3 regions of the Fundidesulfovibrio magnetotacticus genome follow, and region 2 is predicted to be linked to each of the others. Evidence: predicted binding sites of a transcription regulator. Region 2 holds the regulator's gene; each other region holds the start of a gene.

Region 1 (9,676 bases), on a different contig from region 2:
CGATGAAGCCGTAGATGGGGATCGAGATGGCGATGTTGTTGCGCGACATGGTGAACATCCCCGCCAGGGTGGGGTTCTCCACCACGTGGGGTCCGGCCAGGATGGCCAGCACCAGGAGCGCCACGCCCAGGATGGACGCGCCTTTCACGTCGCCGTCGCGCCAGACGTGGAGGTAGACGCCCATCAAGAGCGCGATGGGAATGGTGGCGAACACCGTGAAGGTGCCCCACGGGCTGTGGAACATGGCGTTCACCACGGCCAGGGAAAGCCCCGCCAGGGTGAGGATGAGGATGAAGAGCACGGCCACCGAGGCCACGGAGCCGGTAGCCTTCCCGATCTCCTGGGTTGCGATGTAGGCTAGGCTCTGCCCCCGGTGGCGCACCGAGGCGAAGAGCACCACCGAGTCGTGCACGGCCCCGGCCACCACGCAGCCCACCAGGATCCACAATGCGCCCGGCATGTAGCCGAACTGCGCCGCGAGCACCGGCCCAAGCAGCGGACCCGCCGCCGCGATGGCCGCGAAGTGGTGGCCGAACAGCACGAATTTGTTGGTTTTCACATAGTCCACGCCGTCAGCCATCTTGACGGCGGGGGTGGGCCGCTCGGGCTTGACCCCCAGGACCTTGCGGACGAAAAAAAGTCCGTAGAAGCGGTAGGCGATGGCGAAGACGCAAAGAGAGGCAAAGACCAGGGTCAAGGCGTTCACGAAAAACCTCCTTCATGCTGGTTTGGCCGGTACGTCTTAGAGAGATGTACCGGGACGCTAAACCGCATAAGGAATCGCGTCAACCGGGCTATCCGGATTTCTGCCGTCCGCACAGGCAGATGGCTTCCTCAAGAACGTCCAGCACGCGCCCGCACAGGCCCCCGGCCGTGCCGCCCGCCCCGGGGGGGGGGCCGAAGAGCGTGAAGCGCGCCTCGCGCAGGCCGCGCTCGGGCACGGCCTCGGGGTCCACCCGGGAGAGCGTCAGGGCCAGGCGCTCGGCCAGCAGGTAGCCCGAGAGCCCGCGCGCCAGCAGCTCCGAATCGCGCGCGAAGCCCCTGCGACGGCGCTCCAGGAAGGACAGGGCCTCGTCGGTGGGTGAGAGGCTCCGGGCGTGGTCCAGCATGGCCAGGACGCCCGAGATCTGCGCGCCGGGCAGCCCCTGCCGCCAGCCCAGCAGCCAGCTCTCGCGCCAGGTGAAGAGCCCGTGGGCCCGGCCCAGCTCCACCACCCCCAGCATCAGCTCCAGGGCGCGCGTCAGGGCCGGGTCGTCCCAGGCGGGCGGCCTAAGCCCGATGGCCCAGGCGGGCGCGGGGGCGGGGGCCAGCTCCAGGCCCGAGAGTTCGGAGAGCATGTGCGCCAGCCAGGCGTTGGCCTCGGGCGCGCCGGGCGATTCCAGGTGCGCGTGGGAGAGCACGTAGCGCCCCCGGCCGAAGCTCCCCGCCGCCACGCAGGGGTCGCCCGGGGCGAAGGCCGGGGCCAGGCGCACGCCGTAGAGCGCCTCCCAGTCTTCCAGCACCTGCTCCGGGATGAGCGCCAGGGGGATGTCGGCCATCATGAAGCCGGGGCCGGGCTCGCCGTAGCGCGCCACCACCTCCACCCCCTGGCCGTGGGGCCGGAAGGTGGCGGGCCACCACACGGGGGCCAGGGGCGCGGAGAGCCCCGTGGGCGTGAAGGCCGATTCCTGGGGGTGGAGCACCACGTTGCCGCTGGCGAAGTGCTGGATGCGCTTGGGGAAGGGCTCGCGCGTCCAGGGGCAGAGCGCCAGGCCGCCGGGCACCGTGAGGCCCAGGCCCGCGCCGCCGCAGATGCCCAAATAGGCCCCTCCTGCGGCCACGTAGCGCCGGATGGCCTCCAGGCCGCGTCCCCCGAGGCTGGCGGCCTTGCGGCTGGAGAAGCCGCCCGGAACCACCAGCGCGGCCGGGGGGTGGGCCTCCAGGTGGCCCCTGGCGGCCTCGTGGGCGCGCAGCAGGCGCACGTTTGCGCCCATGGCCGCGAGCGAGCGCGCCAGCAGCACGCCCCAGAGGTGGGCTTCGTCCCAGAGCACGGCCAACATGGCCCCGTTGTGCCCCATCCCGACCACGGTGACAACTGGCGCAAAACAGGCTATTGCGCGGCCGTTCCAAAGGAGTGAGCACATGTCCGACACCACCCTTGCCAAAGGCTACGAACCCGCCGAGGTCGAGGCCCGCTGGCTCGAATTCTGGCGCGAATCCGGGGCCGGCACGGCCGACCCCCAGGCCCAAGGCGAACCCTTCTCCATCGTCATCCCGCCGCCCAACGTCACCGGGGCCCTGCACATGGGCCACGCCCTCAACCTGACCATCCAGGACATCCTCTGCCGCCACATGCGCCAGAAGGGCCGCAAGGTGCTCTGGGTGCCGGGCACGGACCACGCGGGCATCGCCACCCAGAACGTGGTGGAGCGCTCCCTGGGCAAGGAGGGCGTCACGCGCCAGGCGCTGGGCCGCGAGGCCTTCGTGGAGAAGGTGTGGGAGTGGCGCAAGGACTACGGCGGGCGCATCCTCAACCAGATCCGGCGCATGGGCGCCAGCGTGGACTGGACCCGCGAACGCTTCACCATGGACGAGGGCCTCTCGCGCGCCGTGCGCGAGGTGTTCGTGCGCCTCTACGAGGAAGGCCTGATCTACAAGGGCGACTACATCATCAACTGGTGCCCCCGCTGCCAGACCGCCCTGGCCGACCTGGAAGTGGAGCACGCCCCGAAAAAGGGCGGCCTCTACCAGATCCGCTACCCCCTGGCCGACGGCTCCGGCGAGCTGGTGGTGGCCACCACCCGCCCCGAGACCATGCTGGGCGACACCGCCGTGGCCGTGCACCCCGAGGACGAGCGCTACGCCGCCTTCGTGGGCAGGATGGTCAGGCTGCCGCTCACCGACCGCCTGATTCCCGTGATCGCGGACGCCTACGTGGACCGCGAGTTCGGCACCGGCGCGCTCAAGGTCACCCCGGCCCACGACATGAACGACTTCGAGCTGGGACGGCGCCACGCCCTGGAGCTGCTCCAGGTGATGGACGGCCAGGGCCGCATGAACGCCGCCGCCGGGCCGGACTTCGCGGGCCTCACCCGCGAGGAGTGCCGCAAGAAGGTGCTGGAGGCCCTCCAGGAGCAGGGCTTCCTGGTGAAGAAGGAAGAGCACGACCACTCCGTGGGCGAGTGCTACCGCTGCAAGACCGTCATCGAGCCCCACGTCTCCCCCCAGTGGTTCGTGAAGGCCGGCCCCCTGGCCCAGGTGGCGCGCAAGGCCGTGGAGGACGGGCGCACCCGCATCGTCCCCGACCAGTGGACCAGCACCTACTACCACTGGCTGGACAACATCCGCGACTGGTGCATCTCCCGCCAGATCTGGTGGGGGCACCGCATCCCGGCCTGGACCTGCCAGGCCTGCGGCCAGCTCGTCGTCTCGCGGGAAGACCCCGCGGCCTGCGCCTGCGGCGGCGCGCTCAACCAGGACGAGGACGTGCTGGACACCTGGTTCTCCTCGGCCCTGTGGCCCTTCTCCACCCTGGGCTGGCCGGACAAGACCCCGGAGCTCGCGGCCTTCTACCCCACCTCGGTGCTGGTGACGGCCTTCGACATCCTCTTCTTCTGGGTGGCCCGCATGATGATGATGGGCCAGCACTTCATGGGCGAGGTGCCCTTCCGCGACGTGTACATCCACGCCCTGGTGCGCGACGGCGAGGGCAAGAAGATGTCCAAGTCCACGGGCAACGTCATCGACCCGCTCGTGATGATCGACAAGTTCGGCACCGACGCCCTGCGCTTCACCCTGGCGGCCTTCGCGGCCATGGGGCGCGACATCCGCCTCTCGGAAGACCGCATCGAAGGCTACCGCCACTTCGTGAACAAGCTCTGGAACGCGGCGCGCTTCTCGCTGATGAACCTGCCCGCCGAGATCCCGGCGGCGGACCTGGACGCCGAGGGCCTGCCCCTGCACCACGCCTGGATCCTGCACCGCCTGGAGGCCGTGAAGGCCGCCACCGGACCGGCCCTGGAGGGCTACCACTTCAACGAGGCCGCCCAGGGGCTCTATTCCTTCCTCTGGCTGGAGTTCTGCGACTGGTACCTGGAGATGATCAAGACCGACTTCTCCGGGGACGACCCCCAGGCCAAGGCCGTGGCCGAGCGCTGCCTGTGGACGGTGCTCTCGGAGCTGCTCACGCTCCTGCACCCCTTCATGCCCTTCGTCACCCAGGAGATCTGGAGTCACCTGCCCGGCCACGCCGAGAAGGACCTCTCCAAGGTGGCCTACCCGGCGGCGCGTCCCGCCTGCGTGCGCCCCGAGGCCGAGGCGGCCATGAACCTGGTGCGCGAGGTGGTGGTGAGCGTGCGCAACATCCGCTCGGAGCTCTCCATCAGCCCGGGCCTGAAGCTCGACTGCCTGGTGCGCACCGCCGACGCGGCGGACCTCTCCGTGCTCCTGGGCAACGAGCGGCTGATCATGTCCCTGGCGCGCCTGGCCACGTTCACGGCCGGTCCCGGCGTGGCCGCGCCCAAGGCCTCGGCCAGCGCGGCCGCGGGCGGCAACGCGGTGTTCGTGCCCCTGGCGGGCGCGGTGGACTTCGACGCGGAGCTGGCGCGCCTGGGCAAGGAGCTGGCCAAGACCGCCAAGGAGGCCGAGATCGTGGGCCGCAAGCTGGCCAATGAGGACTTCACGGCCCGCGCCCCGGCCGAGGTGGTGGCCAAGGAGCGCGAAAAGGGCGAGATGCTGCGCGAGAAGGTTGCCAAGCTCGAAGAGCTGCGCGCGCGCATCGAGGGCCTCCGGGGCTAGGCGCGAAGGGCTGCGGCTGCCGCACGGCAGCGGCGCGAAGAAACGAACGAGGCCCGGTCCCCGCGAAGGGGCCGGGCCTTATGAATTTTCAAGCGGATGGCGACCTGGCTAGAGCGCACGTCCAGGGTTGGAATTCATCGCGCCGCGGCGACGCTTCATGAAGGCGACGCCCGCGGCGCCAAGGCTCATCAGCAGCATGGTCCCTGGCTCAGGAGTTGCGGAAGGTGGATTGTCCGTGTCTACGGTCAAGGCCGTCATGGTTACGCGATGCGTTCCCTCGATAGAATACAAAAGACCGGTATTGAAAGCGTTGAAGTCGCCTGGATCCAGTCCTGCTCCAGTTTCTATGCCGTCGACACGAAATTTGTTGACGCCTGTTCCGCTAAAATTGAAGTCCTGCGTCCATGACCAATCCTTTGCAACCTGAAACAGGTCTCCGGAGCTGTCGAAGGTGTAAATATTGTAGAGACCGTCTCCGATGTTCGGCAGGTTGATTGCTTGTATCAGTGCTCCGTCGTCTGTCTTATAGTCGTATCCGACGGCCACTACAGGGTCGATGTATGTCATCGTGCCTGGTGTCGACTCCACTGAAAATCCATATTCAACAAGCGGTGCTCCGGGGGATGTTGTAATGTCCACGGAGGTCGGCAGGTACGGGTCATCTTTCCCGCCTGATCCGCTGGATGTGAAATTCGCAATGGCTTTGTTCAGAAAGGCGGTCCCCGAATATTCGTAGTATGCTGTCTGTTGGATGAGTTGGCTTCCCACGAGGGTTACCGGGACGAGTCCCCCCCTTGCAGTGAAGTTAGACCCAATTGAATTTGTGGTCGCGACTACAAAGTCATACGAAAACTTGTCAGCGATTGGTCCTTGGAGCAGGCCTTCGATGGAAAGGCTGGCGGCATTCCATGTGTTGTCGGACGCAGGTTTGAAATAGTTGCTTATAAATGACACCATTGATGTGTTTGCGTATGAATGTGTTGCACTGTCCATCAGGTCGCTTACAACGACAGAAGATTCTTTTATGCTGCCCATCTCTGCGGGCTTCCAGATGGGATCAATTGTTGATGTCGCGTTCTTTGTTCCTGTCGAGTTCCAGTACTGGCCAGAGTTCGCTTGGCTTGAGTATGTTCCTGTTACTATGTTGCTGAATGTTATTTCAAATGTTGCATTGCCAGTGAAGTTTCCCTGGATAGGTTGCGGAGTGGCCCCTAGAATGCTCAGCTTGTCAAAATTGTATGTAAAGTTAAATGTGCTGCTTGTCTGGGCATGGGAGCATACCGGGACAAGGAGCATGGCGAGAAAAAGGATTGTTTTCATTCGTTGTCTCCTTGGGCGTGGCTTGTTCCTGGGTGTACTCTGTATGTGTCTGTGGTGATGAAAAGCAATGCAATTGAGAAGCCACCAGACAAGATTAGTCTGATCTGGTTTTGTAGTACGCGAACTGGCTCTGTCCTAAGCAAATATTGTTCCTGGAGGATCGGCAAATAGACCTGAAAACCTGGCTCTGTTGAAGCCGGGCGGATGTGCTCAAGGTGAAACCGATGGCTGAAGTTCGCGACGAATGCCTGCCTTTTGCCTAGGATCAATGGACATTTTAGCGGTTTGCGGCAGAGTACGTGTGTCTGTCGCGACATACCGGGGCATCTCGAGGATGCCTTGAGGCGGTGGGATTTGAGAAGGGAGGGGGAAATGATTCGTGATTCCCCCATTGTCTGGGATGGTTGAGAATCCAGATCGGGCCATTCGTCCAGGGGCGGGGGTGTAAACAAACTCGACTATCGTGGAAAACTTCTCGACCCTTTTGGTCGCTGAGGTGTGTCGTCATGCCTCGCATCAACGGCTTCGAAGTGTGGTTCAGAAGATGCGTTTGCCCGGCTTTTCCGCCGCGCCCGCGCAGGCCCCGGCGATGTCCTTTTGAAGCGGGGAGGCGGGCGTTAACGCGGCTTGTCGGGGCCGTCGCTCCGGGGGAGCGGTCGCGGGCCGCAGGGACCGGGCAGCTCCCGGGCAAAGGGCCAGGCGTTGGAGAAGGCCCGCCCGGTTCACGCTTCCGGGGTGAGGAGCGACCCCGCGCGGGCCTGCAGGCATGGTCCGCCTAGGTCCCGGTCCACTGCGCCCAGAGCGTGCGCTCCCTGGGGCCGTCGAACTCGCAGAAGTAGACGCCCTGCCACGTGCCCAGGCGGATGCGGCCGCCTGAGACGATGAGCGAAAGCGACGGCCCCATGAGGCTGGCCTTCACGTGGGCGTCGGAATTGCCCTCGGCGTGGCGATAGCCGCCGCGCTGGGGCACGAGGCGCGCCAGGATGTCCAGCATGTCGCGGGCCACGTCGGGGTCGGCGTTCTCGTTCACGGTGAGCCCGGCCGTGGTGTGGGGGCAGAAGAGCGTGAGCACGCCCTCGCTCCAGCCGTTGGCGGTCGCCAGTTGCTGGAGGTCGCGGGTGATGGGCTTGAGCTCCTCGCGGCGCAAGGTAGTCACGGTGAGGGTCAGCATGGGGTATTCCGTCCGCTGTCTTCGCGGGCCGGGCGCGCGCCGTGGGCGAAGGCCGGGTCGTAGAGCTTCGAGCGCGTCCCGGCCTGGTGGCCGGGCAGCACCAGGAAGAGGGTCTGGCTGGTGAGGCCGCGCGCGCGCACCAGCTCGGGGAAGTCCCGCACGGTGGAGAGGTGCAGCTCCTGCTCGGGCCAGCCCACGCGGTGGGCCACGGCCACGGTGGTCGCGGGGTCGTGCCCGGCGGCCAGCAGCTCCTCGCGCACGGCCTCGGGCATGTGGGCCGAGAGGTAGACGGCCAGGGCGCTCTTGTGGGCGGCCAGGGCGCGCAGGTTCTCGGCCTCGGGCACGGGGGTGCGCCCGGCCAGGCGCGTGAGCACCAGGGTCTGGGTCACCTCCGGGGCCGTGGCGGGAATGCGCAGGGCCGCCGAGGCCGCCGAGGCCGCCGTGACGCCCGGCACCACGGCGTAGTCGATGCCCTCGGCCTCCAGGAGGCGGGCCTGTTCGGCCACGGTGCCGTAGAGGGCAGGGTCCCCGGCCTGGAGGCGCACCACGAAGCCGCCCGCAAGCACGGTGTCGCGGATGGCGGCGTGGGTCTCCTCCAGGGTCATGGAGGCGCTGTCCAGGATTCTCGCGCCGGGCGCGGCCATGTCCGTGACGGCCTTGGGCGTGAGCGAGCCGGGATGGATCACCAGATCGGCCCGGGCCAGCAGTCGGGCGGCCTTGAGGGTCAGGAGCTCCGGGTCGCCGGGTCCGGCCCCCACGAAGTGGACGCGGGGGGTCACGGGTGGCGCTCCCCGGGGCGGCTGGAGAGCTTGTTGTAGGCCCAGGTGAGGGCCACGGCGTAGAGGGCCGCGCCGATGCCCAGCAGGGCGTTGTAGAAGGGCGGGGCGGCCAGCGCCAGGCGGATGCCCAGGGTGGCCAGGGCGTAGCCGGAGTTGCGGAACACGGCCAGGTAGCCCGGGATGTAGCGCTGGGAGAGCAGCACCAGGAGGATGTCGGAGAACACGAGCACGGTGTAGAAGGTCTCGAAGAACTCGAACGTGTGGTTGCCCGTGAAGCCCTCGAGGATGGCCCGCCCGCCCAACAGGGCGAAGAGCGCCAGGAGCGTGAGCGCCACGATCTTCTTGGAGGCGATGAAGCTGTAGCGGGCCTGCCCCGGCCGGGCCTTCTCGGTGCGCTGGCCCTGGTCGTGGGAGAAGATGAGCCGGGTGTAGACGCCCAGCAGCGCGAAGATCACCAGCGCCCCGGAGCCGTCGGAGACGATGCGCAGGATGGGCGTCCAGTCCGCCGTCACGTGGATGGGCTCGGGCAGGTTCACAAGCTCCTTGAAGGCGTTGCGCAGAAGGATCAGCGAGAGAATCTCGAACTGCTTCACCATGGACTTGGAGAAGGAGCAGGGCAGCGCGAAGATGAGCCCGATCACCTCCATGATGAGCACCAGCGTGAAGGCAACGGAAACCGCGTTGAAGTGATGGTCCGGCGTGACGTTGGTGAGGGGCGAGGGCAGCATCCCCTGGCGCTTGAGTTCGATGCCCGCCAGGGAAACCAGGAAGATCACCACCAGCGCCCCGGAGATGGCCCGCTCTGTCCTGGGGTTCTCCCAGAAGCGGGTCATGGGCTCGAAGAGGTTGGTGGCTGTTTCGTAGAGCGATTGCATGGGCTTATCCTAGCACGTTTGAAGGGGTTTGTCCGCCCGGACGATGAACACCGGGTTCAGGGCGGCGAGGCGCTCGTCCCCGGCCAGGGGCTGGCCCAGGCTGGCCTGCGCCTGGAGCGTGCGCGTCGGCCAGCCCAGGGCCGCGAAGCGCTCCCGCAGGAGCGCCAGGGAGCCCAGGAGCACCACGGCCGCCACCACCCGACCGCCGGGGCGCAGCCTGCGGCAGGCCTCGTCCAGCACGGCGGCGCCTTCGAGGGAGTCGCCCCCCAGCGAGCCGCCGAGGAAAATACGCTCCGGGTCCGGCAGGTCCGCGAAGGCCCCCGGGGCCTCGCCCAGCACGGCCCGCACGCTCCAGGCCCCGAAGCGGCGCACGTTGCGCAGGATCATGGCGTGGCGTTCCGGGTCGCGCTCCAAGGCCCACACCTGCCCGGGGCCGGCCAGTGCCGAGGCCTCCACGGCCACCGAGCCGCTGCCCGAGCCCACGTCCCACACGGTCATGCCCGGGGCCAGGCCCAGGGCCGCCAGGGCGCAGGCGCGCACGGGCCACTTGGTGATGAGCCCTCCCCGACTCTCGTAGTCCTCGTCGGGGATTCCCAGGCGCGGCGGCCCCTGGGGGGCCTCCGGGGCGCGGACCACCGCCACGTTGAGCGCCGCGAAGCGTTCCCCGGCGGCCTGGGCCGGGGTGAGGCGGCGCACGCGCTCCCCGGGCGAGCCCAGGTTTTCCAGGACGTCCAGGACGGCATGGTCCAGGCCGC
Region 2 (9,676 bases):
GATGGACGCTCGCTCCCGGCATGGCATCGCTCCTTGTGAAAAGTCCCCGCCGCGTGGTCGCGCGGCGGGGACCGGCCTATCACACATCGCGTCCGTTTGCGTGACGAAGCCGCCGGCCCTCACGGGGCCCGGCAGGTTCACGCGTGGCTGGAAAGCACCTTCCAGAGAGCCTCGTGGTCGGCTGCGTCCAGGAAGGAGCGCCGGAAGCCCTCGTCCGAGAGAAGCCGCGAGATCTGCGCCAGGATGCGCAGGTGCATGCCCGCCACGTGTTCGGGCGCGAGCACCAGGAAGAAGATGCGGCAGGGCTTGTGGTCCAGGGATTCGAAATCGATCCCCGCACGGCTGCGCCCGGCCACGATGACGATCTCCTTGAGCGAATCCATCTTGCCGTGGGGAATGGCGACGCCGTCGCCGATGCCCGTGGTGCCGAGATTCTCCCGGTCCATGAGCACGCGCAGCGCCTTTGCCGGGTCCACGTCCGGGAAGGCGGCGGCCACGGGGGCCACCAGCTCCGCGAGAACGTCGGGCTTGCCCCCGGCCGCCAGGTCCTCCAGGACGAAGTCCTTGCGCAGGTATTCCCCCAGGCGCATCAGAGGGAAACCCCAGGATCGATCAGGCCGTAGTCGCCGTTCTTACGCTTGTAGAGCACGTTGACGCGCTCGGTTTCGGCGTCGAGGAACACCAGGAATTCGTAGTGCATGGCGTCGAGCTGCTCGGCGGCCTCTTCAACGCTCATGGGCTTGGGGCTGTACTTGTCGGATTCCTCGATGGCGTGGACCTTGCCCTCGGTGGTGAAGCTCACCACGCCCATGGTCACGTCGCCCTGGGTGGCCTTGCGGCGGTCCTTCATCTTCTCGCGCAGCTTGCGCAGCTGGGCGTCGAGCTTGTCCGTGATCATGTCGATGGTGGAGTACATGTCGTCGGAGCGCTCGTGGGCCGAGATGTGCATGGCGTCGGCGTCGATGACCACGTCGGCGATCTGGCGGGTCTTTTCAACGGAAAGAGTGACCACCACTTCGGCGTTGTCGGAATTGCTCATGTACTTGGAGAGCTTGTCGAAACGCTTGGCAGCATATTCCTGCAGGCCGGGAGACGGCTCGAAGTTCTTGAAATTGAAAGCGATATTCATGATGACCTCCGGGGGTGACGCCGCGTGGCGGCGGATTTGACTACAAAACGTCCTTGCGCTTCGAGGAGGACTCGATGCCCATGGCCATGCGGTACTTGGCCACAGTGCGCCGCGCGATGTTCACCTGCAGGCGCTGCTTGAGAATCTCCGCGATCTGTTCGTCGCTGGTGGGCTTTTTGGGGTCCTCGGCCGAGATGAGCTGTTTGATCACGGCCTTGACCGACTCCGAACCCACCGAGGAGCCGTCGTCGAGTTCCAGCGCCGAGTTGAAGAAGAACTTGAGCTCGTAGATGCCGTGCGGGGTGGCCACGTACTTGCTCGTGGTGATGCGGCTCACGGTGGATTCGTGCATGCCGATGTCGTCGGCCACGTCCTTCAGGATCAGGGGGCGAAGCCGCGTCACGCCGTCCTCGAAAAACTCGCGCTGAAATTTCACTATGGATTCGAGCACCTTGAACAACGTGCGCTGGCGCTGATAGAGGCTCTTCATCAGCCACTGGGCGCTGCGCATCTTGTCCTGGAGATATTCCTTTTCCTTGTTGGCGCTGGAACGGCCCATGTCCTCCATGTAGTAGGGGGAAAGCTGGAGCTTGGGCAGGCCGTCCTCGTTGAGCACGATCACGAAGTCGTCTCCGTATTTGTACACGAACGCGTCCGGGCTCACGTACACCGGGTCCGGCGAGCTGAAATGCGAGCCGGGCATGGGGTCGAGCGTCTGGATGATCTCCAGATACTCCTTGACCTCCTCCATGCTCAAGCGGAACTTTTTCGCCAGGGGCTTGTAGCGCTTCTTCTCCAGGTCTTCCAGGTGGTCGCGCACGATCTCCAGGAGCACCGGGTCCGTGTAGCCGTACACCTCCAGCTGCACCAGCAGGCACTCCTGGGGCGAACGCGCGGCCACGCCCACGGGATCGAGCCGCTGCAGCACCTGGATGACAACCTCCACCTCTTCGGGAGTGACCGCAAGCACCTGGGCGAGTTCCTCCGCGCTGGAGCGCAGATAGCCCCCGGAGTCGAGGTTGCCCACGATCTCGTCCGCGATGGCCTGCTGCCGCGCGTCCAGGGGAGAAAGGCTGATCTGCCACGCCAGGTGGCCTTCCAGCGAGGGCTTGGCCGTGAGCCTGGCCTCGAAGGACATGCCCTCCTCGGGCGTCTCGTGCTCGCGCACCGTGGCCTGGCGCGAGGTGGAAGCGAAATCGCCCAGGTAGTCGTCCCACTCGGCCGTCTTCATCAGCTCGCGCTGCATGGCCCCCTCCTCCTGGGTGGGGTCGGGGGCGTGGGAGTCCTCGGCGATGGTGGGCTCGGGCCGCTCGTCGTCGAACTGGGTCTCTTCGAGCAGCGGGTTCTCCATGAGCTCCTGCTGCACCGTCTCCACCAGCTCCAGACGGGAAAGCTGCAACAGCTTGATGGCCTGCTGCAACTGGGGCGTCATCACCAGCTGCTGCGAAAGCTTGAGTTGCTGCCTGAGCTCAAGTGCCATCGTGCTGTCGTCTCCTTGTGGATTGGACCGGGCGGCTAGCAAGAAGAATGCCGGACGCCCGCCTAGCCCGGTGGTTATGCACCAAAACCGAACCGGAAGCAAGACTTGACGGCTTTTTCCGTGAAGCGCCAAGGACGGCGGGGGCGGACGAACGGGCAGTCCGGGGAGAACCTTCCGGCGCGCAAAGGGCTTCGCCCTCCGCACTCCCGGGTGGCTTCGCGGGTTTCACCGGGTTCTGCGCGGCCGGACAGGCGGCCATCGCCGCATTTCGCCCGACGTATCGGCTACAGGGCGATGTCGCGCCAGAGGGCTTCGCGTTTTCCCTGGGCGGTGAGCAGCAGGCGCACGGCGTCGCGCACCGCGCCGTGCCCTCCGGGCAGGCGGGAGACCCAGGCGGCCAGGCGCAGGATTTCGGGCTGGGCGTCGGCGGGGGCCATGGGCAGCCCGGCCCGTCGCATGGGCGCGGCGTCGAGCCAGTCGTCGCCCATGTAGGCCAGGTGCGGGAAGTCGAGGCCGCGCTCGGAGAGGATGCGTTCCAGGACGGGGAGCTTGCGCAGGTGGCCGCCGTGGAAGGCCGTGACGCCAAGCTGCCGGAGCCGCTCCTCGGCCTGATGGTTGGGCAGCCCGCTCAGGGCGGCCACTTCGATGCCCGCGCGCTCCAGGAGCTTCAGGCCCATGCCGTCGGGGATGGAGAAGCACTTGAGGGACTGCCCTTGCTCGTCCAGCCAGAGGCGGTTGTCGGTGAGCACGCCGTCCACGTCGAGCACGAGCAGGCGCACGTCGCGGGCCAGGGCCAGGGCGCGGCGGCTGAGGCCGGGGCGCGCGGGGCGTTTGAAGGGTCGCATGAGGGGGGAGAGGAAGGCCCCGTCGGCCGGAGAAGGCCGACGGGGCGCAGGTTTTATTACGATTCCCGCTGGGTCTTGGCGGCCCGGATGAATTCCCGGAAGAGCGGGTGGGGCTTCATGGGGCTGGACTTGAATTCCGGGTGGAACTGGCAGCCCAGGAACCAGGGGTGCCCGGGCAGCTCCACGATTTCCACGAGGGATTCGTCGGGAGAGAGCCCGGAGAAGACCATGCCCTTCTCGGCCATGCGGGCGTGGTAGGCCTTGTTGAACTCGTAGCGGTGGCGGTGGCGCTCGTCGATCTGGGCCTTGCCGTAGGCCTCCATGGCCTTGGTGTCGGGCTGAACCACGCAGGGGTAGGCGCCCAGGCGCATGGTGCCGCCCATTTCGGAGTCCATGTCGCGCTTTTCGATCTTCTTGGTGCGGAAGTCGTACCATTCGCGCATGAGGTAGATCACGGGATCGGGGCTCAGGCGGTTGAATTCCTCGGAGTTGGCCTCGGTGAGCCCCAGGACGTTGCGGGCGAACTCGATGCAGGCCAGCTGCATGCCCAGGCAGATGCCGAAGAAGGGGATCTTGTTCTCGCGGGCGTGGCGGATGGCGGCGATCTTGCCCTCCACGCCGCGCGAGCCGAAGCCGCCGGGGACGAGGATGCCGTCGAGTCCGGCCAGGCGCTGGGCCACGTTGGCCGAAGTGACCTCCTCGGAGTTCACGTAGAGCAGGTTCACGTGCACGCCGTTGGCCACGCCGCCGTGGATGAGGGCCTCGTGGAGGCTCTTGTAGGCCTCCTTGAGGTCCACGTATTTGCCCACGATGCCGATGGAGACCTCGCCCTGGGGGTTGGCCAGCTTGTGGGTGAGGTCCTTCCAGGCGGCGAGTTCCGCGTTCTTGGCGGGCAGGCGCAGGAGGATGGCGATCTTCTGGTCCACGCCCTCGGCGTAAAGCTTGAGGGGCAGCTGGTAGATGTTGTTCACGTCCACGGCGGTGAACACCGCGTCGGGGTCCACGTTGCAGAACTGGGCGATCTTGTGCTTGAGCGACTGGTCGAGGTCGATCTCGGAGCGGCAGATGATGATGTCGGGCTGGATGCCGATGGAGCGCAGCTCCTTGACGCTGTGCTGGGTGGGCTTGGTCTTCAGCTCGCCCGCCACGCGGATGTAGGGGATGAGCGTCAGATGGATGTAGAGGACGTTGTCCTTGCCCAGGTCGGAGCGCAGCTGGCGGATGGCCTCCAGGAAGGGCTGGCCTTCGATGTCGCCCACGGTGCCGCCGATCTCGATGAGGGCCACGTCCTCGTCCTTGGCCACGCCGAGGATGGAGCGTTTGATCTCGTCGGTGATGTGGGGGATCACCTGGACCGTGCCGCCCAGGTAGTCTCCCCGGCGCTCCTTCTGGATGACGGTGTTGTAGATGCGCCCGGAGGTGAAATTGTTGTTCTGGGACATGGGGAGGCTCAGGTAGCGCTCGTAGTGCCCCAGGTCGAGGTCGGTCTCCGCGCCGTCGTCGGTGACGTAGACCTCTCCGTGCTGGAAGGGGTTCATGGTCCCGGGATCGACGTTGATGTAGGGATCGAGCTTCTGGATGGTCACCCTCAGGCCCCTGGCCTGAAGGAGCGCGCCTATGGAGGCGGCGGCCAGCCCCTTGCCCAGGGAGGACAACACGCCCCCCGTGACGAATAGAAACTTTGTCTTCATGCGGCCCTGCCTCCTTGGAACCGGCAAAAGTGGTAAACCCCGGCCCAGTTGACGCATTGGGCGGGGGCAAGTATCTTCCTCCGGACACGTCTAAGCGACCGGTCCGATTTTTTCAAGAAACCCCTTGGAGCTCCCAGCATGGCCCTCGTGAAAACCCTGGTGGTCACCGGCTTCGGCACCAACTGCGAGTCGGAGTCCGCGCATGCCGCGCGGTTGGCCGGTTCCGACCAGACCGACATCGTCTACTTTTCCGACATCACCGCCGGCAGGGTGGACCTGCCCGGCTACAACTTCCTCATCTTCCCAGGCGGATTTCTGGACGGCGACGACCTCGGCGCGGGCCAGGCCGGGGCCATCCGCTGGAAATTCGCGGCCACGAAGGACGGCACGCCGCTTCTGGAGCTGCTGCGCGCCTTCCTGGACAGGGGCGGGCTGGTGCTGGGCATCTGCAACGGCTTCCAGCTCCTGGTGAAGCTCGGGCTTTTGCCCGCGCTGGACAAGAAATATTTCGAGCGCCAGGTGACGCTCTCCAACAACGACTCGGGCCGCTTCGAGGACCGCTGGGTCAAGGTGCGCGTGAACAGGGCCAGCCCCTGCGTGTTCACCAAGGACATCGAGCACCTGGACCTGCCCGTGCGCCACGGCGAGGGCATGATCATCCCCCAGGACAACGCCACGCTCTCGCGCATCGTCACGGAAAACCTCATCGCCCTGCAATACGCCGACCCGGCCTCGGGCCTGCCGACCATGGAATACCCCTACAACCCCAACGGTTCGCCCATGGCCATCGCCGGACTCACGGACCCCTCCGGGCGCATCCTGGGGCTCATGCCGCACCCCGAGGCCTTCAACGACCCCACCAACCACCCGGGTTGGACCCGGGGCGAACGGCCGAGCCTCGGCATCGCGCTTCTGGAGAACGCCGTGCGCCACCTGAAAGGGAACGCGTAGACCAACCGACAGGGCCGCCGCCGTCGATCCGAAGGAGCCGCGCGCCTGCCCCCCGCGCGACGACGGGGCGGACGCCCGGGGCGCAGCCGCTTCCATGAAACCGACAACGCCCCCCTCCGCCCTCCTCTCCCAGCCGCCTCCGGGCTGGAAATCCTGGCGTCTGGTGATGACCCGGGCGCTCAGGCAGGCCTGGCGGGCGGGCCGCGGGGGCGAGGCCCCGGTGGGCGCGGTGGTGCTCGAGGCCGCCACGGGGCGCATCCTGGCCGAGGCCTGCAACGGCCCCATCGAGGCCAACGACCCCACGGCCCACGCGGAAATCCTGGCCCTGCGCGATGCGGGCCGGGCGCTGGGCAACTACCGCCTGAACGGGGCCATCCTGGCCGTGACCCTGGAGCCCTGCCTGATGTGCGTGGGGGCCATGGTGCACGCGCGCATCGGGGGGCTGGTCTACGGCGCGGCCGACCCCAAGGCCGGGGCCGTATCCTCCGCCCTGAAGGGCGTGGAACTGCCCTTCCTGAACCACCGTTTCCCGGTGCTGGGCGGCGTGCTGGCCGCAGAGTGCGGCGCGACGCTCACCCGCTTCTTCGCGGCAAGGCGCAAGGAGCGCGGCTGACAAGGGCATCCTCCCGGACAGCCGTGAGCCCTGCGGAGCGGCCGCCGCCCGACAATCCGGACCAGTACGTCATACGAACCACCACGGAACCAGGCAGCCCCCCACCGCCCCTGCAACACCCGATTCCCGGCGATGGAACACTAAGGGCCGCCCCACGGGACGGCCCTTTGAACCATTTGGGTTACCTGCCTTTTCTTTCCTGCGAATTGCCGTAAAGGCCTCCGGCCAGCGCGCCCAGCGCGCCGCCCACGGCCGCGCCCACGCCCACATAGCCTCCCGAGATGGCCGCGATGCCCGCGCCCGCGCCCGCGCCGATGGCCGCGCCGCTCAGGGTTCCCTGCTGGGTCTTGGACATGTTGGTGCAGGCCCCGGAGAAGAGAAGCGTCATCACCAGGACGCCCGATGCGATGGTTCTGGTCATGGCGGACCTCCTATTGCTTCGCTGGTTTGGGGAAGGCCACCTCGTACCAGAGCACTTCCACCACGGGTTTGGCCTTCATGTCCGGCTGTTTGGCGAACACCTCGTCAAGGGCGGCGACGATCTCCTTGAGCTTGAAGCGCGAAAGGCTCTGCACCCAGGCAGGCACCAAGGTGCGCTGGTCCGGGGGCGGGTTGTCTCCCTGCACTTCCTTTTCCAGCTCGACCATGGTGGTCAGCCCCGCGATGAAGGCCAGCCGTTCCTCGGGAGTGGCATTCACCCAGTGTTCGCCCGTGATCACGGGAAACTGGTTCGCCTGGGCGCGGGCCTGCGTCGCGGCGGCCAGCGCCAGGGCCAGAAACAAAGCCGTCAATCCCGTGCGTCCCAATGCCACGGCACACCTCCTGCTTACTGGTTGAGCGTCGATTGCGTCAAAAGCGTCACGTTGGACTTCGTGAAAAAGCCGTCGAAACCGTCGTAACGGTGAATGTATTCGTTCACCAGAAGCGTGTTGCGGCTCATCTTGGTGAAAATCTGCTTGAGGCCCTCCTCGCGAGAGCCCACCAGTTCGGAGAGAAAGCCCACGCCCTGGGCTTTGAGGGCCTCCACAACGTCCTCGATGTCCCGGGTGTCGAAGGCCATGTGGTGGCTGCGCGGGCCGTAGTTGTGGATGAACAGTTCCGTGGGGCCGGAAGTCTCCGGCGTGGTGAAGGGCGCGATGCCGGAGGTGAACACCTGGGCGTATTCGCCCGGGGCCAGCCGCGCCACGTTGGTGATGGAATTGAGGAACTCCACGTAGACCGCGAAGGCGAAGTCGTAGCTGGTGAGTCCCATGAACTCCAGGATGGCGGCGTCGCGCTCCTCGGCGCGCACGCGCGTGGCCACATGGTCGAGCCTGCCGATGCGCGCCAGGTGGGGCGCTTCGTTTTTCGCCAGCGCGAGGTCCAGGGGCCGCGCGTCGGCCGGGGCATAGCTCCGGGAGGCGTCACGACGCTCCAGCAGGCCCACGGAGTTGCCCGTGAAGGGCGAGGGCGCGGTCTGGGCGAAGCGCCGTCCGGCGTTCCCGAAGGGGTCTTCCTCCAGGAAGGCCGTGCCTCGCGCCTGCTGGAGCCCCACGTAGCGCTCCACGTCCTCGCAACGAAAGATGAATGTTTCCAGGCGTGTGCCCGGCACATCGCCCGTTTTGACCCCCTTGTTGGCTTCCCGGAAGGGGTTGCCCGAACCGGCGCGCGTGCGCACCACCAGATCGGCGGAGCCCTCCAGGGAGAGCACTGCAAAATCGCCCTCCCGCGTGGTGAAGGCCTCCGAAAGCGCATGGCCGGTGGTTTCGAGCAGTTCCCGCACGCCATCGCGGAAGCGGTCCGGTTCGGTGGCGATCACCACGGCCTCCAGGCCTGCCGTCAGGCCCAGAAGCCCGGCCTTATCCCGGCCCGAGCGGACCTGCTCCACAGCCGCCAGGAGGGCGGCGTCGTTCTCTTGGGGATGTTGGGTCATCGTTCCTCCATCACAAGGCTTGCCGGTGATTGTAACCGATCGCGCCCGCTTGTCCAGAGCCCACGCGCGAAGGCCTGTCACCGTGGGTTCCCGGGGGATATGTTCACGGAGAGCGACGAAAGCGGGGACACCGCGCATGACAGGCGCAGTGAGAGCGGAACTCTCCGCAATGCGATTCGTTTCGGCTCATGACGACTGGTCACGGACCGGGAGGCGAATGCCGCACACTTCGCAGGGCACGCTACAGTTGAACATGCCTATGGGAAATCCGAAATAACGACAAAACCATCAATCACACGTCTCAAAAAAAACACCATCCAAACCTTTCCAGCCGTGCTTTCCTCTTGTGAACCGAACGCATTGATTGTAGGAACTAAACGTATTTCAAAGCGAGGATGCTGCCGTGACCCCTTCCCCTTTGCATCAAACGCCGCGCACACCTCTCCCCCGAACGAATTGGAACTTTCCGAAGGCAGCATCTCCGCTCCTCGGACTCGTCCTGTTTGTTCTCTTCGTCCTGTCGGTTTCCGGCTGCGCTGGCGAGAGCGTTTCCGTCTACGTGACTCCGGGGGCCAACCTGCGCGCCAAGCGCACGGTGGCCATCATGCCCCTTGCCAACCTGACCACGCACCCCAGCGCGGGGCAGATCATAAGCGACCTGCTCTATACGGAACTGCGCACGGTGCAGTCGTTCCGCCTTCTGGAAAACACGGAAGTGTGGAACCGCATGGCCGGCAAGGACCAGGACATCGAGGACGCCGCGCTCACCCAGCGCGCGCGCCAGTTGGGACAGGACCTTCTCGTGGACGCCGTGCTTTTCGGCGCGGTCACGGAATTCCGTTACAAGCGCGGCCTCGACGAGGAGCCCGCCGTGGGCATCACCCTGCGTCTGATGGACGTGGCCTCGGGCCAGGTGCTCTGGGTGGCCACCATCTCGCGCGTGGGAGGCTGCGACCTCTTCTGCAAGGACTCCCTGAGCCGTTCGGCCCAGACCATCTGCCGCCAGATGGCCGCGGACATCGAGGCGGCCATCCGCAAGGAGCCGACGGCCGCGC
Region 3 (9,676 bases), on a different contig from region 2:
CCAAGAGGTCACCACTACGCGCGAGGGGCGGCGGTAGGGGAAGGTAGGTCAAAACAAACTCGTGGACAGGAGACCAGGAGGAGGATTGGCGGAAAAAGTTTCACCCGATTTCACCCCGTATAATCTGAGATTGGGGGACAGGTGGGGGACAAAATGCGCCCAACGAAAAAGGGCTCCAAGGCATGAAACCCTGGAACCCTTATCATCTCTGGAGCCAGCGAGGGGACTCGAACCCCTGACCTGCTGATTACGAATCAGCTGCTCTACCAACTGAGCTACGCTGGCGTCGGGCAAAAAGGCATATTAGGCGCAATACGCCTCCAAGTCAACTGGATCGAACGTCTTCAGCGCATGATGGTTTCCAGGCGTTCCTCGAGCTGCTTTTCCAAGGGGAGGGGTGTCGCCTCTTCGCCCCGGCGGTCCACGGCCGAGGACAGGATCGCCGACGCTTCCGCGCGCTCCAGCCGGCCCTCCGGGCGGATCGAAACGTATCGTTCGAGCAGCCCCTGGGCGTTCAGCGGCGCGCCCGACAGCAACTGGCGCTCCGAGACACGCGCCCCCATGAAATAATTCCGGCCCGCAATGTAATGCAGCATGGGTTTGTCGAGCGTCTGCACCGGCCCGGTCAGTGCGGGGAGCGGGAATTCCCGGCCCAGAAGCGCCTCCAGGGAGCAGATCCCCGCCTCCGCCAGCGACGCGCGCACGCCGGGCGACGCCGCCCACAGCGCTCCCGCCGCTGTTACCCCGGGGGCCAGATCCTCCCGTGAAGCCAGGAGAAGCAGGTCGTTCGCCTGGGTCATGAACACCCGAACGCAGGGGAACCGCTCCCGCAGGGTGGAGATCACGGTCCCGAGCACCTGGGCCGAGGCATCGTGGACGTGGACCCACTGCGCGAACACTCCGCCCGGAGCCAGGCACTGGTCGGCCAGGCGGTAGAACTCCCTAGAAAAGAGAGCGTCCACGCCCAGAACCCAGGGATTGCTCGGCTCGGAGACGATCAGGTCCCACTGGTCCGCGGAGCGCGCCAGGATGCGGAAGGCGTCGCCGTGCAGCAGGCGATGCCTGGGCTCCCTATGAACGCCCCCGGTGAACGCTGCGAAAAGCGGAAGCGCCTTGATGACCGAGGAGGAGATTTCCGCCGTTTCGATGGAAGACGCGTCCGCATACCGCGCAAGCTCCCCGGAGGTCACGCCCGTGCCCAGGCCGATCACCAGCGACCGGCCGCGAGAGGGTGCGAGAAGCGCCGGAATGTGCGCCAGCAGGCGCAAAGTGGACATGTCCGCCACCGTGGAGGAGTCGGACTTGCCGTTGACGAACACCGCAAGGGGTTGTTCGGAATGCCAGATTTGCCGAGGAGCGCGCAGCACGGACGCCGTGCCTTCCGGACCGTCCTCCTGGAAGAGACGCTCCACGCCGTCGTGAAATTCATCAAAGAACGTCTTGGGCGAAACACAGGAGGACGCCAGGGGCATTTGCAAACGGAACGTGCCCATCATGAAGCGCTGGGCATCGTACCCCGGCGCGGCGGGGATCAGGGCGAGGGCGGCAAGTGCGGCCAGGCCCGTGGTCAGCCGCGTGCGCGGGCCCAGCTCCCTTGCGGCAAGCCAGGCCCCGGCCAGGGACAGCACGGCGCAAAGCAGATAGATCTGCCCGTTGTTCAACAGCGGATGCAGGAGGATTCCCGCCGCGAGACTCCCCGTGAGGTTGCCCACCGTGTTTGCGCAAAGGATGCGCCCCGAAAGGCTGCCCACCGTGGCCAGATCGCTGCGCAGGCGGTTGAACACCAGGGGCACGGCCGCCCCGATGAGCAGGGCGGGCCCCCCCGCCGCCAGCGAAAGGGCTGCGAATCCGGCGGCCTGGCAGGCCCAGAAACCGGCGAGGTCCGGCGCGAAGAGCAGGCGCAGGCGGTGCGCCCAGTAAGGCCAGGTGTCCAGCGATGGAAACAGCAGGAGCAGCAGGGCCGCGATGGCCATCTGGTTGAGCCAGACAGCGCGCGTCCCCAGCCGGGCGAATCGGCCAGCGAGGAGCGCGCCCGCCGCGATGGCCAGCACGAACATCCCCACCACCATGGTGAAGGCGTAGGCCGAGCCGCCCGACGAAAGGGCCACGAAGCGCACCAGCACGTTTTCCAGCCCCATGGACTGGAAGCCGTTGAGAAACGCCAGCCCCATCAGGGCGAACCCCAGGCCGCGCCCGGGAGAGGACGGCGACGGCGGCCCCGCTCCCGGGCCGCCCTCCTCGTCCAGCGAGCGCCCACCGGAGGAGGCAGAGGCGGCGACGCTCGCGGCGGTCCCGGCCTGAACGGGGTCGCGCGCCAGGGCGAACCACGCGGCGGCCAGCAGATTGAGCGACGCGGCCAAGACCAACGTGCCGGGCAGCCCCAGCTCGGGCACGGCCACATACCCCGCGGCCACCGCACCCAGGAAGGCTCCGGCGGTGTTCACGCCGTAGACCCTGGCATGCACCGCACCGGAGGTCGCCACGTCGCGGCTGAGGGCCTGGGTGAGCAAGGGTGCGGTGGCGCCCATGCACACCGTGGGCGGCCCCACCAGCACCGCCGCCAGGGCGAGCCCTTGCAGGGCCAGGCCCCAGGGAGGCGTGAGCGACAACCCGGCCGAGGCCTGCTCCACGGCGGCGAACAGGGCGGGAAAGGCCAGGCACCACAACCCGATGAAGCCCTCTGCTAGTGCGTAGGCTTTGTAGGGGTTCCGCACGCGCTGAGCCAGGCGGCCGAAGGCCCGGTAACCCAGGGAGAGCCCGCCCAGGAAGGCGGCCAGCACCACGGCCGTTGCCGAGGCGTCGCCGCCCAGGAGGCGGGCCAGGTAACGCTGCCAGACAATCTGGTCCATCATGGCGGCCGCGCCGGTGGCGAACACCAGCGCGCAGACCACGGGGGGCACCGCGACCGGACGCGGCGGAGCGCCAGGGAACGTCCGCCGGGGCCGCGCCACGCTCAGGCCCTGCCGTGGATGGTGGGGGCAAGATCTCCGATGAGGGCCGTCACGCCGTCAACCTCGCCGTGGGACTGCTTGTAGGCGTCGAGCAGCGGCACGAGAGTCGAGTAGTTGCGCTGGATGAAATAGTAGTCGTAGAGGCGCGCGTCCATGTAGGACTTGAGGAAGGAGATGGACAACTCGCCGGGACTGGCGACCTTGCGGCGCTTCCAGGTGCAGTAGTCGTGCAGCCAGCGCCGGGTCTCGTCGTCGATGTTGTCGATGAGGAACCGTTTTGTCGCGTCGTCGGCCATGGGTCCGCTTGCCGTTGGGGTTGAGGCGATGCGCGCTTCCCGCCTCTTGGACAGATAGCGCCCAACGCGCCGGGACGCAAGGAGCGAGGCGCGCGCCATGGGGCACGCCCCTCTCCCGGACAGGCTGGGCGCGCCCTCAACACCCCTTGTTTCGAGAAATTTCGCACGAACTCCGCACGGCGCCGAGCGCCCTGCCGGGAGACGCCCCTGCTTGCGCGCAACACACGTTGACGCCTGCAACATCCTTTGCACGTCCGGTCGCGCCAGAATCCAAGCCGATCCACGCTCCGCCCCTGGGGTCCGCGTCAACTTTCGTTGCTGCCCGGGCCAAACCCTCAGGCAGTTGACGATTTCATCAATACCTTAGAATAACTCAACAAGTTTGCCATCCGCTTCCTGGCACACCCCCTGCTTTATGGGCTTCGTGGATTGGGGACTCCCCCGGGACGCCTGGGGAATACGTCGAACCTAGGTTCAAACCAATTGAAGGAGCCGTTAGGTCATGAAAAAGCTTGTGATTCTTGGAGCCGGCGCCGGCGGTTGCATAATCGCCAACAAGATGCGCCAGAAGCTGGACGAGAAAGAGTGGAAGATCACCATCATCGACCGCAACACGGTCAACCACTACCAGCCCGGCTGGCTGTTCGTGCCCTTCGGCATCTATGACATCAAGGACTGCATCCGTCCCCTGTCCAGCTTCATCCCCAAGGGCGTGGACTTCGTCAACGAGGAGATCACCAACGTCGACCCCGTCGGCAAGGTGATCACCACCACCAACGGCAAGCACGACTACGACTGGATCGTGGTGGCCACCGGCTGCCGCATCATGCCCGACGAGATCGAAGGCATGATGGACGGCTGGAAGAAGAACATCCACGACTTCTACACCCCCAACGGCGCGGTGGACCTGGCCCACAAGCTGGCCCGGTTCGAGAAGGGCAAGATCTGCCTGAACATCGCCGAAATGCCCATCAAGTGCCCGGTGGCCCCCCTGGAGTGGCTGTTCCTGGCCGACTGGTTCTTCTCCTTGGAAGGCACCCGCCACAACATCGAGATCGAGCTGGTCACCCCGCTCACGGGCGCGTTCACCAAGCCCGTGGCCGCCTCCATCCTGGGCAAAATCTGTGAAGAAAAGAACATCAAGATCGTGCCCAACTTCGAAATCGCCGCCGTGGACGCCGAGCGCGGCGTCATGGAATCCATGAAGGGCGACGAGGTGGAGTTCGACCTGCTCGTGGCCATTCCGCCCAACTTCGGCTCCCAGGTGATCATCGACTCCGACATCGGCGACCCCATGGGCTACATGAAGACCGACCACCACACCCTGAAATCGCCCGACTACGAGAACATGTACATCCTGGGCGACGCCACCAACGTGCCGACCTCCAAGGCCGGCTCCGTGACCCACTTCGAGGCCGACGTGCTGGTGGAAAACCTGCACCGCGACATCGAAGGCCTGGCCCCCCGCCCCGAGTTCGACGGCCACTCCAACTGCTTCATCGTCACCGGTTACGAAAAGGCCGCCCTCATCGACTTCAACTACAAGGTCGAGCCGCTGCCGGGCAAGTATCCGTTCCCCGGCATCGGGCCCTTCGGCCTGCTGGAAGAGTCCTACATGAACTACTGGGGCAAGATGATGTTCAAGTGGGTCTACTTCAACCTCATGCTCAAGGGTAAGGACCTGCCCCTCGAACCCCAGATGTTCATGGCCGGCAAGAAGCGCCCCGGCAAGTTCTAGGAGCGGTCATCATGAGCAAAGAGGACCTCATACTCGAAAAACTCGGCAAGATCGAAGCCGAGCTGGCCGTGATGCGCGAGGCCAGGGAGCCCATGGACGACCTGATTCGGGACCTGAACCCGATCATGAAGCAGGCTCTCTATGTGATGGTCAACGAATTCAAGGACGTGGAGGACAGCTTCCAGCTGGAAGACGTGATGCCTCTCGTCAAGAAAGTCCTGGTCAACGTGAAGAACCTGACCTGGGCACTGGAAGCGCTCGAAACCATCATCGACATGTGGCACACCATGGAGCCCATGATGAAGAGCGCCCTGCACAACACCGTGCGCTACCTGGGCACCCTGGAGCAGCGGGGCGTGTTCAGAACCTACGAGGCCATGCTCGAGGTGCGCGCCAAGGTGGCCCAGCACTACGGGCCGGAAGACATCGAGGCCATGGGCGACAGCTTCGTCACCCTGCTGGGCCTGCTCAAGAAGATGTCCAACCCCGAGATGCTGGCGCTGCTCGAGAAGATCACCGACATGCCCGCCAACATCGACCTGGCCAACGCCAAGCCGGTGGGCATGTTCGGCGTCGTGGGCGCCCTGTCCGACTCCGAGGTCAAGAACGGCATCGGCGTGGCCATGGAGATGGTCAAGGCCCTGGGCAAGCTGAAGTAACAACCAAGCGGCGCGGCCGCGAAAACGCGAGGTAGCTATGGCCAAGAAGATACTCATCATTGACGACGACCCCGAGATCATCTCCTATCTCAAGGACGTCTTCGAGGAAGCCGGCTATGACACCGTGGGCGCCAAGAACGGCGTCGAGGGCCTGGAAATGGCCCAGGTGCACAAGCCCGACCTCATCACCCTGGACATGGACATGCCCGCGCGCGGCGGCACGCTCTTCTACGTGAAGCTGCGCCAGGAGCCCATGCTGGCCGAAATCCCGGTGATCGTGATCTCCGGCGTGGGCCCCCGCCCCCCGGTTCTCACCAAGAACGTTCCCGTGCTCACCAAGCCGGTGGACACGGAGAAGACCCTCAAGCTGGTCAAGGAAATGATCGGCGACTAACCCTCTAACCGACGGGCCGCAGCCCGGGACAACGATCCGCGAGACGCGGGCCTGACCCCACCCCAGGCCCGCGTCTTCGTTTGCGCGCCCGGCCGGGCAATCCCTCCCGCCGCGCTCCGCTATCCCAACGCACGGTTGCCGACGGCCTCCCCTCGGGGTATGGTTCCTCCCGGGGGGCGCGCATTCTCCGAATGCATGCCGCAAGAAGGAGCGACCATGTCCGAAAAAGTCATGCTCGTGGACGACGAGGACGCCATCCGCGAAATCCTCGGGCTCTCCATCGCCGACCTGGGCTACGAGGTGCACACCGCCGCCAACGGCCCCGAGGCCCTGGAGGCGCTGGACGTGTTCCGGCCCGCCATCGTGCTCACCGACATCAAGATGCCCGGCATGGACGGCATCGAACTCCTCGGGCGCATCAAGGCCCACAACCCGGACATCGAGGTGATCATGATCTCCGGCCACGGAGACATGGACCTCGTGGTCCAGAGCCTCCAGCGGGAGGCCCTGGACTTCATCACCAAGCCCATCCGGGACGAGCTGCTCATCAGCGCCCTCAAGCGCGCCGCCGAAAAGATCTCCATGCGCCGCCAGCTGCGCGAGCACACCCAGAACCTGGAGCGCATCGTCAAGGAGAAGTCCGCCAAGCTCGTGGAGCTGGAACGCCAGCTGGCCGTGGGCCAGGTGGTGGAGGGCCTCTCCTCGGCCATGCGCTGCCTTGCCGAGACCTGCGACGAGGGCATGGGCTACTTCAACGAGCTGCCCTGCTTCATCTCCATCCACAACCGCTACCTGGAGGTGGTGGCCGTCAACCAGCTCTACGGCGAACGTCTGGGCATGATGGTGGGCAAGAACTCCTGGGAGGTCTATTCGGGGCGCCACGGCAGCGGCAACGCCTGCCCCGTGGCCAAGACCATCGAGGAAGGCAAGGGCCAGCGCAGCCGCGAAACCCTGTTGGACGCCCAGGGCAACGACGTTCCCGTGATCGTGCACACCGCCCCCATCCTGAACAAGGACGGCATGGTGGAGCTGGTGATCGAAATGAGCGTGGACGTCACCGAGGTGGAGCGCCTCCAGGAGGAGCTTCGCCACGCCCGCGAGAAGTTCATGCGCCTCTTCGACGCCGTGCCCTGCACCATCGAGGTGGTGGACCGCGAGCACAACATCGTGGAAGCAAACCGCCGCTTCCGCCAGGACTTCGGCGAGACGCGCGGCGGCAAATGCTTCGAGCTCTTCAAGCACCGCGAGGACCCCTGCCAGGAGTGCCCCATCACCCTCACCTTCGAGGACGGCCAGTCCCACCAGTGGGAAACCGCCGTGACCACACGCGACGGCCAGCAGCGCATCGTGCTCATCCAGACGGCGCCCGTGCACGGCGAAACCGGCGAGATCGAGCAGGTGATGGAGATCTCCACCGACATCACCCAGATCCGCCAGCTCCAGGACCACCTCACCTCCCTGGGCCTGATGCTCGGGTCCATGTCCCACGGCGTGAAGGGCCTGCTCACCTCCCTGGACGGAGGCGTCTACAAGGTGGACGCCGGGCTGCGCAGGGACGACCCAGAGCGCCTGCGCCAGGGCTGGGCCATCGTCAAGGACAAGATCGGGCGCATCCGCAAGATGGTGCTGGACATCCTCTACTACGCCAAGTCCCGCGAGAGCGAGTTCCAGACCGTGGACCTGGCCGCCTTCGCCGGAGACCTGGCCGCCATCATCGAACCCAAGGCCTCCCAGAAGGGCGTGGGCTTTCTCCTGGAGGCCGCTCCCGGGCTGGGAGAGGCGGACCTGGACGAGACCGCCATGTCCGCCGCCCTGGTGAACTTCCTGGAAAACGCCGTGGACGCCTGCACCGAGGACGACGCCAAACCCCACCACGAGGTGGTACTGGCCGTGAGCGCCCAGGAAGGGAAGATCCGCTTCGAGATCCGCGACGACGGCATGGGCATGGACCAGGAAACCCGCGAGAAGATGTTCAGCCTGTTCTTCTCCTCCAAGGGCTCGCGCGGCACCGGCCTGGGGCTCTTCATCTCCAACCAGGTGGTGGAGCGCCACGGCGGGACCATCGCCGTGGACTCCGAATTCGGGCGCGGCACCTCCATCGTGGTGACCATTCCGCGCCGCCAGGACGGGTAGCCCGCAATGCCGCGCATGGCGAGCCTGCTGGACACCTTCCGCGGCAGGCTGATCTACAAGATCAGCATCCCCGTGGCGTTCATCCTGTTCGCCAGCATCTTCCTGTGGTCGTTCTACCACCTGAAGTACCAGCGCAACTCCACCATCGAAAGCCTGACCACCGGGGCCGAGCGCGTCTCCAACACCATCAAGCTCGGCCTGCACTACGCCATGATGCTCAACTCCCGGGACGACATCCAGGCCATCGTGAACAACCTCTCCAAGCTCCAGGAGATCCGGGGCGTACGCATCATCAACAAGCGCGGCGAGGTGATGTTCACGAGCAATCCCGGCCAGGCCCACACCGTGATCCCCCAGCGCGACATGCTCTGCCAGACCTGCCACGCCTACCGCCCCCCCCTGCTCGCGCCCTCCCAGGGGGACGCCATCTACAAGGATTCCGTGGAGAACGGCGAGCGCGTGCTGCGCCTCGTGAGCCCCATACAGAACGAACCCGGCTGCTCCAACAACGCCGCCTGCCACGACCACCGGCCCGAGGAGAAAATCCTGGGCGTGCTGGACCTGGGCTTCTCCCTTGCCGAGGCCGACACGCTCATGGGCGAAAGCCGCCAGCACACATTCTACCTGGCCTTCATCCAGTTCGTGGTCACCTTCATCACGCTCTCGCTGCTCTTTTTCGTGCTCATCAAGCGGCCCATCAACAGCATCATCCGCGACGCGCGCCAGCTCTCCACCGGCAAGAGCATCCGGCGGCGCGAGCACTCCCCCGACGAAATCGGCCAGCTGGCGCAGGCCATCTTCGGCATGGGCGAGGAACTCATCTCCAAGAACAACCAGATCTCGCTCCAGAAGAACCTCTACCAGGACCTCTTCGAAGGCGTGCCCTGCATCATCACCGTGCAGGACCGCGACTTCCGTCTCCTGCGCTTCAACAAGGCTTTCGAGGACCGCTTCCAGGCACGCATCGGCGAGTTCTGCTACAAGGCCTACAAGAACCGCGACTCCAAGTGCCCGGATTGCCCCGTGGAAAAAACCTTCATCACGGGGCTCTTCCACACCACCGAAGAGTCCGGCTGCTACCGGGACGGCTCCAAGGCCCACTGGATCGTCAACACCGCACCCATCTACGACTCCGAAGGCAACCTCGTGGCCGCCATGGAGATGTGCCTGGACATCACCGAACGCAAGGAACTCGAAAGCGAGGTGAAACGTTCGGAAAAGAAGTACGTGGACATCTTCAACAACATCCCCAGCGCCGTCTTCGTGCTGGACCAGGCCGACTTCTCCATCCGCGACTGCAACCGAAGCGCCGTGCACATCTACGGCTGGGAAAAGTCCGAACTGACCAGCATGAGCTTTCTGGACCTCTTCGCCGCCGTGGAGAAGCAGGCCCTCATCAAGGCCATGAAAAAGGGGCTGGACATCGACCAGGCCAAGCACATCACCAAGACCGGACGCGAATTCTTCGTCTCCGTGCGCACCACGCATTCGGAGTTCAACAAGCG

What was found. Region 2 encodes sigma-54, which starts transcription at its own class of promoters, with help from an activator protein. Its sites were predicted from a motif close to CTGGCACGGNNNNTGCTT; they were not measured.
Region 1: NNJEOMEG_RS03450 (PEP-CTERM sorting domain-containing protein) is a predicted target of sigma-54. The motif match lies at 6,234-6,251, and genes of this name have one in related genera.
Region 3: sqr (type III sulfide quinone reductase, selenoprotein subtype) is a predicted target of sigma-54. The motif match lies at 3,644-3,661, and genes of this name have one in related genera.

What each region holds. Positions count from the first base shown of each region.
Region 1 covers NZ_BLTE01000002.1:85,576-95,251, reverse strand. The annotation lists gene NNJEOMEG_RS03465 (carbon starvation CstA family protein) at 1-706, opposite strand, end outside; gene NNJEOMEG_RS03460 (BPL-N domain-containing protein) at 795-2,039, opposite strand; gene NNJEOMEG_RS03455 (valine--tRNA ligase) at 2,122-4,776, shown strand; gene NNJEOMEG_RS03450 (PEP-CTERM sorting domain-containing protein) at 4,885-6,096, opposite strand; gene NNJEOMEG_RS03445 (secondary thiamine-phosphate synthase enzyme YjbQ) at 6,872-7,267, opposite strand; gene cobM (precorrin-4 C(11)-methyltransferase) at 7,261-8,046, opposite strand; gene NNJEOMEG_RS03435 (hypothetical protein) at 8,043-8,921, opposite strand; gene cbiE (precorrin-6y C5,15-methyltransferase (decarboxylating) subunit CbiE) at 8,931-9,676, opposite strand, start outside.
Region 2 covers NZ_BLTE01000014.1:114,075-123,750, reverse strand. The annotation lists gene rapZ (RNase adapter RapZ) at 1-22, opposite strand, end outside; gene NNJEOMEG_RS15030 (PTS sugar transporter subunit IIA) at 138-590, opposite strand; gene hpf (ribosome hibernation-promoting factor, HPF/YfiA family) at 590-1,129, opposite strand; gene rpoN (RNA polymerase factor sigma-54) at 1,170-2,609, opposite strand; gene NNJEOMEG_RS15015 (KdsC family phosphatase) at 2,894-3,454, opposite strand; gene pyrG (CTP synthase) at 3,511-5,145, opposite strand; gene NNJEOMEG_RS15005 (phosphoribosylformylglycinamidine synthase subunit PurQ) at 5,284-6,096, shown strand; gene tadA (tRNA adenosine(34) deaminase TadA) at 6,191-6,709, shown strand; gene NNJEOMEG_RS14995 (YMGG-like glycine zipper-containing protein) at 6,891-7,130, opposite strand; gene NNJEOMEG_RS14990 (hypothetical protein) at 7,141-7,521, opposite strand; gene NNJEOMEG_RS14985 (hypothetical protein) at 7,536-8,621, opposite strand; gene NNJEOMEG_RS14980 (LpoB-related protein) at 9,025-9,676, shown strand, end outside.
Region 3 covers NZ_BLTE01000001.1:176,886-186,561, forward strand. The annotation lists tRNA gene NNJEOMEG_RS00860 (tRNA-Thr) at 210-285, opposite strand; gene NNJEOMEG_RS00865 (fused MFS/spermidine synthase) at 345-2,891, opposite strand; gene NNJEOMEG_RS00870 (hypothetical protein) at 2,954-3,247, opposite strand; gene sqr (type III sulfide quinone reductase, selenoprotein subtype) at 3,750-4,985, shown strand; gene NNJEOMEG_RS00880 (helical membrane plugin domain-containing protein) at 4,997-5,644, shown strand; gene NNJEOMEG_RS00885 (response regulator) at 5,682-6,038, shown strand; gene NNJEOMEG_RS00890 (hybrid sensor histidine kinase/response regulator) at 6,255-8,171, shown strand; gene NNJEOMEG_RS00895 (PAS domain S-box protein) at 8,178-9,676, shown strand, end outside.